One region of the Clostridium isatidis genome, then DNA from elsewhere that is predicted to be linked to it. Evidence: a T-box and tRNA genes for the amino acid it is inferred to sense, from the RefSeq annotation. Region 1 holds a T-box; the other holds one or more tRNA genes.
What was found. A T-box is a leader RNA that pairs with one kind of tRNA and senses whether it is charged. The one in region 1 lies ahead of asnS (asparagine--tRNA ligase), so its partner is inferred to be a tRNA-Asn.
Positions count from the first base shown of each region.

Region 2: it has a tRNA-Asn gene. The T-box ahead of asnS (asparagine--tRNA ligase) is inferred to sense a tRNA for this amino acid. The anticodon was not compared.

Region 1 covers NZ_CP016786.1:125,496-133,372, forward strand. Annotated here, with positions in the region: gene abc-f (ribosomal protection-like ABC-F family protein) at 1-1,280, shown strand, start outside; gene BEN51_RS00560 (sigma factor) at 1,448-1,699, shown strand; gene BEN51_RS00565 (DUF4177 domain-containing protein) at 1,883-2,089, shown strand; partial or broken gene BEN51_RS14175 (IS1182 family transposase) at 2,265-3,899, opposite strand; partial or broken gene asnS (asparagine--tRNA ligase) at 4,016-5,408, opposite strand; T-box leader at 5,471-5,717, opposite strand; gene BEN51_RS00580 (cytochrome b5 domain-containing protein) at 5,819-6,241, shown strand; gene BEN51_RS00585 (metallophosphoesterase family protein) at 6,255-6,953, opposite strand; gene BEN51_RS00590 (M24 family metallopeptidase) at 7,090-7,877, shown strand, end outside.
Region 2 covers NZ_CP016786.1:2,481,326-2,489,202, reverse strand. Annotated here, with positions in the region: rRNA gene BEN51_RS11750 (23S ribosomal RNA) at 1-1,795, shown strand, start outside; tRNA gene BEN51_RS11745 (tRNA-Asn) at 1,857-1,931, shown strand; gene BEN51_RS11740 (polysaccharide deacetylase family protein) at 2,122-3,078, shown strand; gene BEN51_RS11735 (response regulator transcription factor) at 3,182-3,856, shown strand; gene BEN51_RS11730 (sensor histidine kinase) at 3,844-5,253, shown strand; gene BEN51_RS11725 (hypothetical protein) at 5,250-6,722, shown strand; gene BEN51_RS11720 (TldD/PmbA family protein) at 6,735-7,877, shown strand, end outside.

The DNA.
Region 1 (7,877 bases):
AACCAACAAGTAATATTGATATTGAAGGTATTGAGCTATTAGAAAGAAGCTTTCAAGAGTATAAGGGAGCTTTGGTTCTTATATCTCATGATAGAAGCTTTTTAGATAAGCTATGTAATAAGATTATAGAATTAGAAGGTGGAAAAATAAAAATATATAAGGGAAACTATAGTGATTATATTGAGCAAAAAGCTAAGGCAAGGGAAAGAGCTAAATTTGAGTATGAGGAATATATAAAAGAAAAAAAGAGGCTTCAGCAAGTAATTATAGATACTAAGCAAAAAATAAAAAGTATGAGGAAAACTCCAAAAAGAATGGGAAATTCGGAAGCTAGACTTCATAAGATGGGAAACCAAAAAGCAAAGGCAAATCTTGATAAGAATGTAAAGGCTGTTGAAAAAAGAATAGAACATCTTGAATCTAAGGAAAAGCCAAAGGAACAAGAGTTAATTAAATTAGATATTAAGGAATCAAACAAGCTTTTTAGCAAAATAGTAATAGAAGGAAAAAATATATCTAAAAGGTTTGGAGATAAAGTAATATTCAATGATACTGAATTTAGTATATTTAATGGTTCAAAGGTTGCTCTTATTGGTCCTAATGGCTGTGGTAAAAGTACTTTAATAAAAATGATAATGAATAATGAGGATTTTATAAATCTTTCAAAGGGAGCTAAGATAGGTTATTTTAGTCAAGATATGAGCATTTTAAATGATGATTTAACTATAATAGAAAATGTAATGGAAGAAAGTATTTATGATGAAACCTTTGCTAGAATACTTTTAGCTGGCTTATTTATAAAAAAAGAAGATATCTATAAAAAAGTAGGAGTATTAAGTGGGGGAGAGAAGGTTAAGGTATCCTTTGCGAAAATGCTGCTTAAGGACATAAACCTTCTTATCCTAGATGAACCTACAAATTACATTGATATAAATTCTCTTGAAGTGGTAGAAAAGGTTCTTAAGGATTATGAAGGAACAATATTATTTGTTTCCCATGATAGAAGGTTTATAGAAGCTGTTGCCGATACTATAATGACTATAGAAAATCATAAGATTAATATTTTTAGAGGAAACTATAAAGAATATCTAGCAAGTAAAAGGAAGGTCAAAAAAGATTCGAAGCAGGATATAAAAAATCAAATCTTCATATTACAAAATAGAATTACAGAAGTTATAGGAAGATTATCAATACCATCAAAAAATGATAATTTAGAAGAGTTAGATAAAGAATATAAAGAATTGCTTGCTAAATTGAAAGAATTAAAAAGTAAAGTGTAGAAGATAATTTTAAGGGAACAATAGTATATTTAATCTATTGCTCCCTTTATTTTTTAATACTAGGTATATTTTGTTAATAAAAATTAGAGTTTAAAATATAGGTAAGATTATATCTTAAATAATTTTATATTATTTTTAAAATCTATATTTTTATGTGAACATTTTAAATTGAAAATAATAAAAATTCTTTATATAGAGTAGCCTTAAGTATGCTTTCAGAAAAAGAAGACATAGAAGATGCAATTCAAAATACAATAATAAAGTCATATGAAGGAATAATTTATTTAAGGAAAAATGAATTCTTTAAAACATGGCTTATAAGAATATTGATAAATGAATGCAAACGAATAATAAAGAACAATAAGAGGATTATTCCTATAGAAGAAGTCAATTATAATAATCATTTACAATTGATATAAATAATTAAATGTAAAGAATTCATCTAATAAAATAGCAAATAAGTTAAAAATTTTGTTTTAGGTATTTTGCCATAAAATAAATTATAAAAATTTGAGATATAATACAAAACTTTACAAAAAAACAAGTTATTATATGATATTATTAATAAAAGGGTTAAAATATATTAGAATAGAGGTGGTTATATGTTTGAATATAAGTTTGTTGAAGTTCCATTAAAGGTTGGTTTTAAAGTTAAGGTGGGAGATACTTTTGAAGAATGTAAGGAAGTTATAAATAATGAAGTAAAAAATGGTTGGAGATTAAAACAGATTCTACTGCCACAAAGTGAGAAGGCTGGAGTTTATTCTCCTTACTGTTATCAAATAATTTTCGAAAAAGAAATAAAATAAGGTAAAATATAATATAGTAAAGGGGCTGTCGCATTAGCGGGTGAAAAAAACGCTAGCGACAGCTCCTATTTTTCAATAAAAAGAGAAGATTCGAATCTTTGCTGACAAAATAAAATTATTTCTTAAAAAAGGCGCACTTTAATAAGCCTAAGAAAAAAGACTTTTTTAAAATTAATTATGCAGTTTTCTTTATTTCAAATAAATGTTGTCCAGTTCGGCCTGCTTGGATTTTTCTATGAATTTTATTTATATTATGAGCCATTGCAAGCAATGTACTTTCGGCTAAAACATTTCTTTGTCCACGACACATGAACCTTCTAAAATTCATATCTTGTTTAACTTGCGCAAAGGAACCTTCTGCTTGAATACTCCTATTCATTCTTAGCAAGCAACCTTCATCACTAATTATTCTCTCTAAGTCTTCTTTTCTTTGACGATTAAATTTTTTTGAGGTTTCAAATTTTTTAGTTCTTTCTTCTAAAGGTGTTTTGCAATTATTTCCTTTAATGCATTTGCTTTTATATTTACAATCACTACAATCTTCACATGTATAAATTGTTTTTTCACTTTCATATCCTGTTTTTTGATTTTCTTAATTTTACGCCTTCCATTTTTAACTTTTTACCATTCTGACATATGAAAATATCATTTTCAGGATTATAATCCATATTTTCTATTTTACCAATATCATTTTTATATTTTCTCGTTTTTGATAATTCGTAGTTAGCAGGTTTAATAAATGCTATTTGATTATTATCTTCAATAAAAGAATAATTTTCTTCACTTTCATATCCAGCATCAGCAACAATTTTTAAGTATTTAAAATTTAAATGTTCCTCCATAGTTTTTAAAAATGGTATTAGAGTCGTTGTGTCTGTGGGCTGAGGCCCTACCGTAAGCCAAGTAATGTATTCTGAATCTACTCCATGTTGTACATTATAAGCAGGTTTAAGTTGTCCATTTTTCATAGCATCTTCCTTCATTCTCATAAATGTAGCATCAGTATCTGTTTTTGAATAGCTATTTCTATCACCGCAAGTGTACACTTTCTGATTATATTCTTTAAATTTTGAAAGATACTCTTCAAGTTTTTCTATAGACTTTTGTAGTGTAGTTTTTCTTTTACCACATCCGTGGACGAATTCTATACCTTCTGATCTCTTCAACTCATAAAGCTTTTTTTTAGCTTCTTCACATGTTTAATTTCTACTTTATCTTTATAAATTAATTTAATTCCATAAAGTTCTTCAGATTCTTTTACAAGGTCGGCTAATTTAATTAATAACTTTGCCATGTTTTTGTAACAGCTTTTTTCCAAACAAAAGTATATTTATTTGCACAAGCTTCTATTTTAGTACCATCAATAAATATGTTGTTACCTGATACTTCTCCTATTTTATAAAGAAAATTAGTCATTTCAGCTAAAATCTTTTCAGAACATGGGGCGAAATGTAAACTTCTAAACCTTGCAAATGTTGAGTGATCCGGAGCGGAAGCCCCTTCTAGTAAAAACATAAAATTTATATCTCTACGGCAAGCTAGCTCAATATCACGTGGAAGAATAAATTCCATTCATATAAGCGTATAGCATAATTTTCAGCATTTTCATGGGCGATACTTGATTTTCTCTTATTCTAAAATAAGTAGAATATAGCTCAGTCAAATCCATCTCCTCTACAAACTGGCTTAGTAATCGCACAGAATCATTACTTGGAATTATGCAATCAATATCAAAAGGAAGTTTTAGTTGATAAACCTTTTGATTTAAAGTATAATTTTTCGTAAGATTTTTTTTATAGGCATGAAAAATATTTTACCATAAATCCTAGACTTTTAAAGTCTGGGATTTATTTTTTTCATCAAAAAGGAGCTTCACACTAATTATTTAGTGCGACAGCCCTTTTAAATATATAAATATTAACATTTTTAGAATTCTGCAGTTCCTGTAGTTCTTGGGAATGGAATTACATCTCTTATATTAGTCATACCAGTAATGTACATTATAAGTCTTTCAAAACCTAAACCAAAGCCAGAGTGTTTAGTTTCTCCGTATTTTCTAAGTTCTAAGTACCACAGTAGTCTTCTTCCTTTAGACCTAGTTCAGCCATTCTGCTCTTTAATACATCTAATCTTTCTTCTCTTTGGCTTCCACCGATAAGTTCTCCTATTCCTGGAACTAGAAGGTCAGTTGCTGCAACTGTTTTTCCGTCATCATTAAGTCTCATATAGAAGGCCTTAATATCCTTTGGATAGTCAGTTACGAATACTGGTTTTTTAAAGTGTTCTTCTGTTAAATATCTTTCATGTTCAGTTTGAAGATCTACTCCCATTCAACTGGATATTCAAATTTTTTATCTGCATTCTTTAATATTTCAATAGCTTCTGTGTAAGTAACACGACCAAAATCTGAATTTATAACATGGTTTAATCTGTCAAGAATTCCCTTGTCAATAAATTGGTTAAAGAAAGCCATTTCTTCTGGACATTCAGATAAAACATATTCCAATACATATTTAAGCATATCTTCTGCAAGTTCCATATCATCTTCTAAATCAGCAAAAGCTATTTCTGGTTCTACCATCCAGAATTCAGCGGCATGTCTTGCAGTGTTTGAATTTTCTGCTCTAAATGTTGGTCCAAAGGTATATATATTTCTAAAGGCTAATGCATAGCATTCTCCATTTAATTGGCCTGATACTGTAAGGTTCGCTTCCTTTCCAAAGAAGTCTTCCTTAAAGTCTATCTTTCCATCTTCAGTTTTTGGTACATTATGAAGGTCTAAAGTTGTAACCCTAAACATTTCTCCAGCACCTTCAGCATCACTTCCAGTTATTATTGGAGTGTTAGTGTAAACAAATCCTCTTTCTTGGAAGAACTTGTGTATAGCATAAGCTGCTACTGAACGTACTCTAAATACTGCTGAAAAGGCATTACTTCTAGGTCTTAAATGAGCTATTGTTCTTAAGTATTCAAAAGTATGTCTTTTCTTTTGAAGAGGATAATCTGAACTAGACATACCTTCAACGATTACTTCTTTAGCTTGAATCTCAAAAGGCTGCTTAGCTTGAGGTGTAGCAACTAAAGTACCTATAACAGATATTGATGAGCTTATAGGTAGTTTTGAAATTTGCGCAAAGTTTGGAAGTTCATTAGAAATAACAACTTGAATGTTCTTGAAAAAGCTTCCGTCATTAACTTCAATAAATCCAAAGGCATTTGAAGCTCTTAAAGTTCTTATCCATCCAGAAATCTTTACTTCTTTATCTAAATATTCATCTTGCTTTCTATAAAGTGATTTAACTAAAACAACTTTATTCATGATAATTTCCTCCTAATAATATTATTATCAATAATATAATAAAAAAACCTTTCATCCCATAAATAAGGGACGAAAGGATAAATTTCGCGGTACCACCCAAATTGCTAAAAAATAGCCACTCTGCTGACATAATAATGCCATTCAAAAGATATCGGTTTGAAGCCGTCTAAGTCTACTTAAGTGATAAAATCACTTGTTCGGTTAGATGCTCAGAGATGTTCTTCACTAATTGCTTCGTATAAGGCTCACACCATCCCTTACTCGCTTAAACTACTTCAAATCAGCTACTCTTCTCGTCATCGCATTAATTATATTAATTTTATGGTATTAATTTTGATTTTACACCAATTTACTAACATTTGCAACTTAAAATCATATTATAGTTAAAGGAAATATTTTAGGGGGATTTTATGGGAAGGGAAGATTTTTTAGAAAGGAAGTTTATAGAATTAAATGAGTTAAAATCAAGATTAATAACATATCCAGAAGATTATAAGGAAAACATAATTGAAGCTTTTAGAAAGGTCTGTAATCAGATTGAAATTTATTTGGAGGTTTCAACTTTTGAAAGATATAATAAAATGAATGAATTTATTAATTTAACAAGGGAAGAACTTAAATTATACGATGGAAAAGAGGAGAGACCAGCTTATATTGTAGTTGATGGAATAGTATATGATATAACAGAATCAGAAGAATGGAAACATGCAAAGTATTTGGGGGCAAGGGCTGGGAAGGATTATACAGACTTATTTAAAAGAGGAAAGGAAGAGTGTATGACTATGTTATCAAGTTTTAAAGTCATTGGTGTAATTAAGGAGAATATGAAATAAAAGTGGAGCTGAATTATTCAGTTCCACTTTCATAAGAAGCAACTAAAGAATTTGGGAAATTAAGCATTTTAGCATCCTTAACTATTTTTTGATAATCATATTCTAATTCTCTAAATTTAACATCTACATTTTTATTTTCATCAATATTAAGTATTGCATAAGTTATATTAGGCCTGCCTATTTTAGGTTTACCAACACTGCCAGGATTAATAAAAAGTTTATTATTAAACTTTTTATAAGAAGGTATGTGAGTATGTCCGCAAACAAGAATATCTTCTTTTAAGTTTTCCATAATATTTTTAGTATTTTCTTTATCCTCATATAGATATTCATTTATTGTATTTGGACTTCCATGAGTAAATTTAATTTTAACTCCATTTATATCGTAGTCTAAGAATGTTGGTAAAGAGGATAGATAATATTTATTTGAAGTTCTAACTTCATTAGAAGCCCATGGAAGAGCAAAGGAATTAACACTATTATTTCTTATAAAGGTGAAATCACCATCAACTACGGAGGCATCATAGTTTCCTTTTAAACAAGGGATATCTCTTCTTTTTATTAAGGCTATAACTTCATTAGGATGAGGTCCATATCCAACTAAATCTCCAAGACAAATAGTTAAATCTACTTTTTGCAAATCTATATCCTCAAAGGTTTTCATTAGTGCATAAATATTTCCATGTATATCTGAAATTACTGCAATTTTCATAGATTGTCCTCCTAAAAATTTCTAATTAAGATTATACCATTTTAGTTATTTTATATAAATAATTTTATATTACAAAATAGATATTATTTTTATGATGAGTTATATTAAATATATAAATAAATTTAGGAGGAAAAGGATGAAAGAAAATAGAATTAAAAGGCTTTTATGCTTAATGAAAGAACAAAATTTAGAGCAAATTATTGTAACTTCTTCACCAGACTTATTTTATCTAACTGGTAAATGGTTTTCTACAGGTGAAAGAATGATTGCTCTATATTTAAATATAGATGGAAATCATAGGTTTATAGTAAATAAGTTATTTCCGATATATGAAGATTTAGGACTAGATATTATTTGGTATTCAGATGAGGAAGATCCAATAAAGCTATTATCAACAGTTGTGGACAAAACTAAAGTTTTAGGTGTGGATAAAAGTTGGCCAGCACATTTTTTAATTAGATTAATGGATATTAAGGGAGCTAAAGCTTTTGTGAATTCTTCCTTGATTTTAGATAGACTAAGAATGATAAAAGATGAAGAAGAAATTGATTTAATGAGAAAATCTTCTGAAATAAATGATAAGGTAATGCTTGATTTATGGAATAATTTAAAGGAAGGGGAAACAGAAAGATATTATAGTAATCTTTTAAAGGAAATCTATGAAGGCTATGGAGTAAGCAAATTTTCCTTTGATCCAATAGTTGCAGTGTCACCAAATGGGGCAGATCCTCATCATGAATGTGATAATACTAAAATAACTAAAGGAAAGAGTATAGTTTTAGATATTGGTGGAGTTTATAATTACTATTGTTCAGATATGACAAGAACTGTATTTTTTGGGGAAGCTCCAAGCAAGAGACATGAGGAAATTTATAATATAGTAAAGGAAGCAAATTTAAGGGCTATAAGCAGAGTAAAGGAAGG
Region 2 (7,877 bases), 510 kb from region 1:
ACTCATTTAAAGAGTGCGTAATAGCTCACTAGTCGAGAGATCCTGCGCCGAAAATGTCCGGGGCTCAAACTTACCACCGAAGCTACGGGTTCACACTTCGTGTGAGCGGTAGAGGAGCGTCGTAATCGGGCTGAAGTCGTACCGTAAGGAGCGGTGGACTGATTACGAGTGAGAATGTTGGCATCAGTAGCGAGATGTAAGTGAGAATCTTACAGGCCGAAAATCTAAGGTTTCCTGGGGAAGGCTCGTCCGCCCAGGGTTAGTCGGGACCTAAGCCCAGGCCGAAAGGCGTAGGTGATGGACAATTGGTTGATATTCCAATACCACTATTATCGTTATTATCGATGGTGTGACGGAGAAGGATAGGATGTGCTAGCCGTTGGTCGTGCTAGTCTAAGCATTTAGGGAGTCAGGATAGGCAAATCCGTTCTGACAATCCTGAGGTGTGATGGGGAAGGTCATTATGACCGAAGTATCTGATTCCATGCTTCCAAGAAAAGCATCTAGAGAGAGAAGTAGTGCCCGTACCGCAAACCGACACAGGTAGATGAGGAGAGAATCCTAAGGCCATCGGAAGAATTGCAGTTAAGGAACTAGGCAAATTGACCCCGTAAGTTCGCGAGAAGGGGTGCCTGCGAGAGCAGGCCGCAGAGAATAGGCCCAAGCAACTGTTTAGCAAAAACACAGGTCTCTGCTAAAGCGTAAGCTGATGTATAGGGGCTGACGCCTGCCCGGTGCTGGAAGGTTAAGGGGAACACTTAGCGTAAGCGAAGGTGTGAACTTAAGCCCCAGTAAACGGCGGCCGTAACTATAACGGTCCTAAGGTAGCGAAATTCCTTGTCAGGTAAGTTCTGACCCGCACGAATGGCGTAATGACTTGGGCACTGTCTCAACTGCAAATCCGGCGAAGTTGTAGTGCGAGTGAAGATGCTCGCTACCCGCGATTGGACGGAAAGACCCCGTAGAGCTTTACTGTAGCTTAGCATTGAGTTTCGATATTGTCTGTACAGGATAGGTGGGAGACTAGGAAACTGGGGCGTCAGCCTCAGTGGAGTCGTCCTTGGGATACCACCCTGATAGTATTGGGATTCTAACTGGACGCCATGAAGCTGGTGACAGGACATTGTTAGGTGGGCAGTTTGACTGGGGCGGTCGCCTCCTAAAAAGTAACGGAGGCGCCCAAAGGTTCCCTCAGAACGGTCGGAAATCGTTCGTAGAGTGTAAAGGCAGAAGGGAGCCTGACTGCGACACCCACAAGTGGAGCAGGGACGAAAGTCGGGCTTAGTGATCCGGTGGTACCTCGTGGGAGGGCCATCGCTCAACGGATAAAAGCTACCTCGGGGATAACAGGCTGATCTCCCCCAAGAGTCCACATCGACGGGGAGGTTTGGCACCTCGATGTCGGCTCGTCGCATCCTGGGGCTGAAGTAGGTCCCAAGGGTTGGGCTGTTCGCCCATTAAAGCGGCACGCGAGCTGGGTTCAGAACGTCGTGAGACAGTTCGGTCCCTATCCGTCGCGGGCGTAGGAAATTTGAGAGGAGCTGTCCTTAGTACGAGAGGACCGGGATGGACTGACCTCTGGTGTACCAGTTGTTCTGCCAAGAGCATAGCTGGGTAGCTAAGTCGGGAAGGGATAAACGCTGAAAGCATCTAAGCGTGAAGCCCCCCTCAAGATGAGATTTCCCATAGCATAAGCTAGTAAGACCCCTTGAAGAACACAAGGTTGATAGGTTAGAGGTGTAAGTATGGTAACATATTTAGCTGACTAATACTAATAGGTCGAGGGCTTGACCAAAATAATAATGGCTATATTCATGTGCAATTTTCAGAGAACAAATTTTTCTGAAAAATAATATTCCGCGGTAGCTCAATGGTGGAGCACTCGGCTGTTAACCGATAGGTTGGAGGTTCGAGCCCTCTCCGCGGAGCCATTTTTTATTTAAGAGCTTTATAAGAATAGATTAATTTATCTATTGTTATAAGGCTCTTTTTATTTGTATAATATTAAACTATTCTTCTTTATATTAAGTTTATAATGAATTGTAAATACTTTGTAATGTTTTGTTGGAATTAAAAATATATAATAAAAATATGAAGAATATGTAAGAAAGAATGATGACTATGAAAGATAAAACATTAAAGATTATTTTATTTATATTAATTGTATTCTTAATAATAGATATGGTGTTAATAATAAAACTAGGTGGTTTCAAATATATAACTAAAAAAGTTTCTGAAATGAAATATACTATTTCGAATAAGGACAAGCATTATAATGATTTTGAGGATAATAAAGCTTTAAATAATAAAACAGAGGATAAATTAATAGATAATGAAGAAAAGTTAAAAGAAGAAAATAAAAGTTCTAATATTAAAGAGATAAATACAGCATCAAATAACTATATAGATGATGTCTCAAAGGTATTACCTGAAACACTTTACCAATGGAAATTCTATCGTGAAGATCATAAAAAAATAGCTTATTTAACTTTTGATGATGGTCCATCAAGAGAAGCTACAAGCAAAATATTAGATATTTTAGCAGCAAATAATATTAAGGCAACTTTTTTTGTATTAGGAACTTCAATAGAAAGAAATGAAAAAGCTGATGAATTATTAAAAAGGATGTATAATGAAGGACATACAATTGCTAACCATGGTTATTCTCATAATTATAGTCTTTTATATCCTAATGGGATAATAGATGTACAAGCTGTTATAGAAGATATGAATAAGAATACTAGTATATTAAAAGGAATTTTAGGAAATGATTTCTACAGCAGAATAATTAGATTACCTGGAGGATATTATAGCTGGAAGGGCAGAGAAGAATTGTATATAAAATTAAAAGAGTTAGGCCTATATCAAATGGATTGGAATGCTTTAAATGGAGATGCAGATGGCAAGAGTCATGGAAAAGAACAGTTTATGAATAATTTAATTAATACAGTTGGGGATAAGGATATTATTTTTGTTCTTATGCATGATACTGATGATAAAAAAGATACCGTTAATGGCCTCCAAGAATATATAAACTTTTTAAAATCGAAAGGTTTTGAATTTAGAACTTTAAAATAGGGAATATTAATATAAATTAAGATATAATTAGCTAAAGGGCTTTTTTATATCTTAATTTATTTTGATATAATAATAATTTTTATAATTGCTTTAAGGAGAGAATATGAACAAGATATTATTAATTGAAGATGAAGAAAGTATTAGAGGGTTTTTAAAGATAAATTTAAAAAGAAATAATTTTGAAGTTATAGAAGCAGTTAATGGAGAAGAAGGGTTGAATCTTGTAAGAAAAGAAAAACCAGATATAGTTATATTAGATATAATGCTTCCAGGAATTGATGGCTTTAGAGTATGCAGAATTATTAGGGAAGAAAATAGAGATATTGGAATAATTATGCTTACTGCAAAAGGACAAGATATGGATAAAATAATGGGCTTAGAATATGGAGCAGATGATTATATAGTAAAACCTTTTAATCCCTTGGAAGTTGTTCTTAGAATAAAGGCTATATTAAGAAGATTAAAGGAGGATAATTCTGCTGTTATAAAGATCGATAAATATAAGTTAGATCCCTATTCTAAGAAATTTTATAAAGATGGAAAGGAAATATATTTAACACCAAAGGAATATTTAATAGTAAAAACTTTTATGGAAAATCCTAATCGTGCTTTTAGCAGGGATGAACTATTAGATTCAGCTTGGGGGAAGGACTATTTTGGAGATAGTAAAATTATTGATGTTAATATAAGAAGAATAAGAGCAAAGATTGAAGATAATCCTTCTGAGCCAAAATATATAGAAACAATATGGGGAATGGGATATAGATGGAAGCAATAACTAGGAAAAGTATTAAAGTACAAGTAGTTAGAATAATTTTAATTACTATTTCTTTAATAATATTAATATTAAATATTTTATTAATGATATTTTTAACAAAATACTATTATGATAATACTGAAGATTTGTTGAGAAGCAGAATTAATGTTTCTTTAAGTATATATGAGAAGTATTTTTATAATAGTAATTTAAATGAAATAATTAATGATGATGTAGATATATTTTGGAAGGATAATAATGTTCAGGTTGAAATTTTTGATAAGAATAGAGAACTTATAATGGATTCAATTGGTGCAAAAGATGAAGATTTTATAAAAAAAGAAGATGTAATAAAAGCTTCTAAGGGTGAAATATCAAGATGGATTGGAAAAGTTAATTATACAAAAAGTAAGGTTATGGCTGTATCAGCTCCAATTATTATAGATGGAGAAATAATTGGTATAATTAGATTAATAACATCGCTTGATGATGTAAATAAAATAATTACTAATGTTATTTTAAGATTTTCATTAATATCTATTATTGCTTTTGTAATTGGAATACTACTTAGTATATTATTAGCTGATAAAATAATTAAACCTATAAAATATTTAACAGAAGTAGCAAAGGAAATGGCTGGTGGTAATCTTAAAATAAGGAGTAGTATTAAAAGTCAAAATGAAATTGGACAGCTGTCTAATGCTCTTAACTTCATGGCAGGAGAGGTAGAGAGCAGGGAACAACTTAAGAATGAGTTTATTTCATCTGTATCCCACGAACTTAGAACTCCTTTAACAGCAATAAAAGGATGGAGCATAACCTTAAGGGATGATGAAACTGATAAAGAAACATTAGAACTTGGACTAAATATTATTGAAAAAGAAGCAGATAGGCTGACAGTAATGGTTGAAGAGCTTCTTAATTTTTCAAATCTATTAAATGAAAATATGAGGTTAAATATAGAAACTATATCGATATCAAAATTGCTTAATGAAGTAAAGGCAATAATGGAAAGAAGGGCATTAAGTGAAAAAATAAATTTTACAGTTAATTGTAACATTGAGACTACTATAGATATTGATGTTAACAGAATAAAACAGGTATTTATTAATTTATTAGACAATGCTTTTAATTTCACTGGTGAAAATGGAGAAGTTAAAGTGGATGTTTCTGAGGAAGATAAAAATATAATCTTCTTAATAAAAGATAATGGATGCGGTATAAGAAAAGAAGATCTACCTAGGGTTAAAGAAAAATTCTTTAAGGGAAAAAATTCAAAATCTAAGAATGGTATAGGACTTTCAATTTGTGATGAAATTATTAGACTTCATAATGGAGAATTAAAAATCTTAAGTGAAGAAGGAGTAGGCACAGAAGTTTATGTTATATTAAATAAAACCAAGGAGGATAAAAAATGAGAAAAATTATAATATTCCTTCTTATAGGATTATTTACATTGAACAGTGGATGTAGTAAAGTAAATTCAAGGGAAATTCAATCTATAAATGCTCCTTCAAATGATAGTTTAATTATAGAAGGTAATTGGAAAATAATTGATATTAATCTTATCGATGATAATATAGAAAATAAATCTGAAATATTAGCATTAAAAAATGAAACTATAAATATCACTAATAATAGTATTGATATAGCAAATAAAATTTATAAAGATACATCCTATAAACTCAAGCTAGTAAATGCGTCATATAATGTTTCCTATGAATTTAAATTAAAAATAAGTGATATAATCAAAGATAAAGAAAAAATTGAAGTAATTACTATAATATATCAAAATAATATAATAGGTGAATTCATAATTGATAATGATAATAAGGGTTATTTATATTATCAAGGAATATTGTTTTATTTAAATAAAACAGAAAGTGAGGCTGTTGAAATTCAGGTAAATAAGGAAAGTTTTGAGAAGACAAATGAAGATGAAGTTATAGAGCCTGAATTTATTTTAGAAGATTATAATAGTCCTGTTGGAGTTATGCTTGTTTTAAAGAAAAATAGGGAATTAAATGATAAGGGAAATTATAGTAATGAAAGTTATAGAACATTATGGATATCTATGTATAATGGGAATATTCAGCCTGTTTTAGAAAAGAACTATATAGTTTTTCCTAGAATGAATGGAATTTGGGAAATAAATAATAAAGTTTTAGATGAAAATGGAATTCATTATGAATATTTTAATGCAAGAAAAATAGATGGTGATCTTTATAAAATAGATGAAATATATAACTTTGAAAGCAGTATTTATAAAAATATAACTTTTATATCAAATGATTATATATCAATGGAAGTTTATGAAGGAGATAATTTTCAAAATAAATTTCAACGATATCAAACAATACCTATAGATAATATTAATTCTAATGAAGGATTAAAGATTGGAGATATATATTCAGAAGGGGAAGTAAATCAATACGAAATTGATTATAAAGTAGCTTTGACGGAATACCTTAAAGATAAAACTATAAGTGCTTATAAAATTGATTATAGTAATTTTAAATTAGATAGAGTAAAAGGCAAGTGGGTATTGATAGGGAATATAAAATTACAAAATTCAGATAGTTTAGATTATCGAATTAATATTAATCCATTAAAAAAACTATTGAATTATGATACTTTGTTAATATCTTGGAAGGAGCTTAAGGCACAAACCCCATTTCTTAAAGATGCTTTTACTTCTCCTAATGGAAGAATTGCGATAGTTCAATTAGAGGATAAATTATTGGCTTATGAAATTAAAGATAGAACTATAAATTCAACTCCTATCTTAACTATAGAAATAGAAGAAAATGAAGAAATAATAATGGCAGAATGGGCAAATGGAGATTACGTAAAATATTGGGAAAGTGCATTTAAAAATTTAAAATAGGGAGGATAAATTATGTTATCAAAGGATATATTATCTAGCGTTCTAGCTAGATGTTTAATAACAGGCGGTGATTTTGCAGAAATATTTGAAGAAGATACTTTAAATACTTCAATTAATCTATTAAATGGAGTTGTAGAAAATACAATATCAGGAAGAATCCATGGTATTGGAATTAGAATATTTAAGGGATTAAAGAGTGTATATGCTTATACAAATAATACTAATTTACAATCATTATTAGATACTGCTGAAAAGGCAGCATTAGCCCTTGGAGATTTAAAAGAAGACATAAGCATTGTTTTAAATGATAAAATTTCTTATAATAATCATCCTATTTTATATCTTCCTTCATCAGTTTCAACAAATAAGAAAATTGAGATAATGAAAAGAGGCTATAAATCAGCAAAAGAATATAGTGATGATATCAAACAAGTTTCAGTAACTTATTTAGATAAAGTACAAAATGTTTTAATTGCAAATACAGAAGGTCTTTTAACTGAGGATAGAAGAGTTAGGACAAGATTAGCTATTAGTTCAGTAGCTTCAGCTAATGGTGAAAATCAAACAGGTTTTGAGGGACCAGGAGCTCATAAAGGCTTTGAATTATTTGAAACTGTTGATCCTGAGTATTATGGAAGAGAAGCTTCAAGGGTTGCGCATACTATGCTTCATGCAAGACCTTGTCCGGCAGGGAAGATGACAGTTGCCATTGATAATGGTTTTGGAGGGGTAATCTTTCATGAAGCTTGCGGACATTCTCTAGAAGCAACTGCTGTAGCAAAGGGAAATTCAGTATTTACAAATATGATAGGAAAGCAGATAGCATCTACTAAAGTTACAGCTATTGATGATGGAACTATACCAAATGCCTGGGGATCATTAAATATTGATGATGAGGGAAATAAAACAAGAAAAAATGTTTTGATAAAAGATGGAATATTACAAGGATATTTAATAGATAAATTAAATGGAAGAAGAATGGGGATGGAGCCTACAGGAAGTGGGAGAAGAGAAAGCTATAAATTTGCTCCTACTTCAAGAATGACTAATACCTATATTGCAGCAGGAACTGATAAAGAAGAAGATATAATAAAATCAATTGATAATGGACTATATGCGAAAAAGATGGGTGGAGGATCAGTTAATCCAGTAACA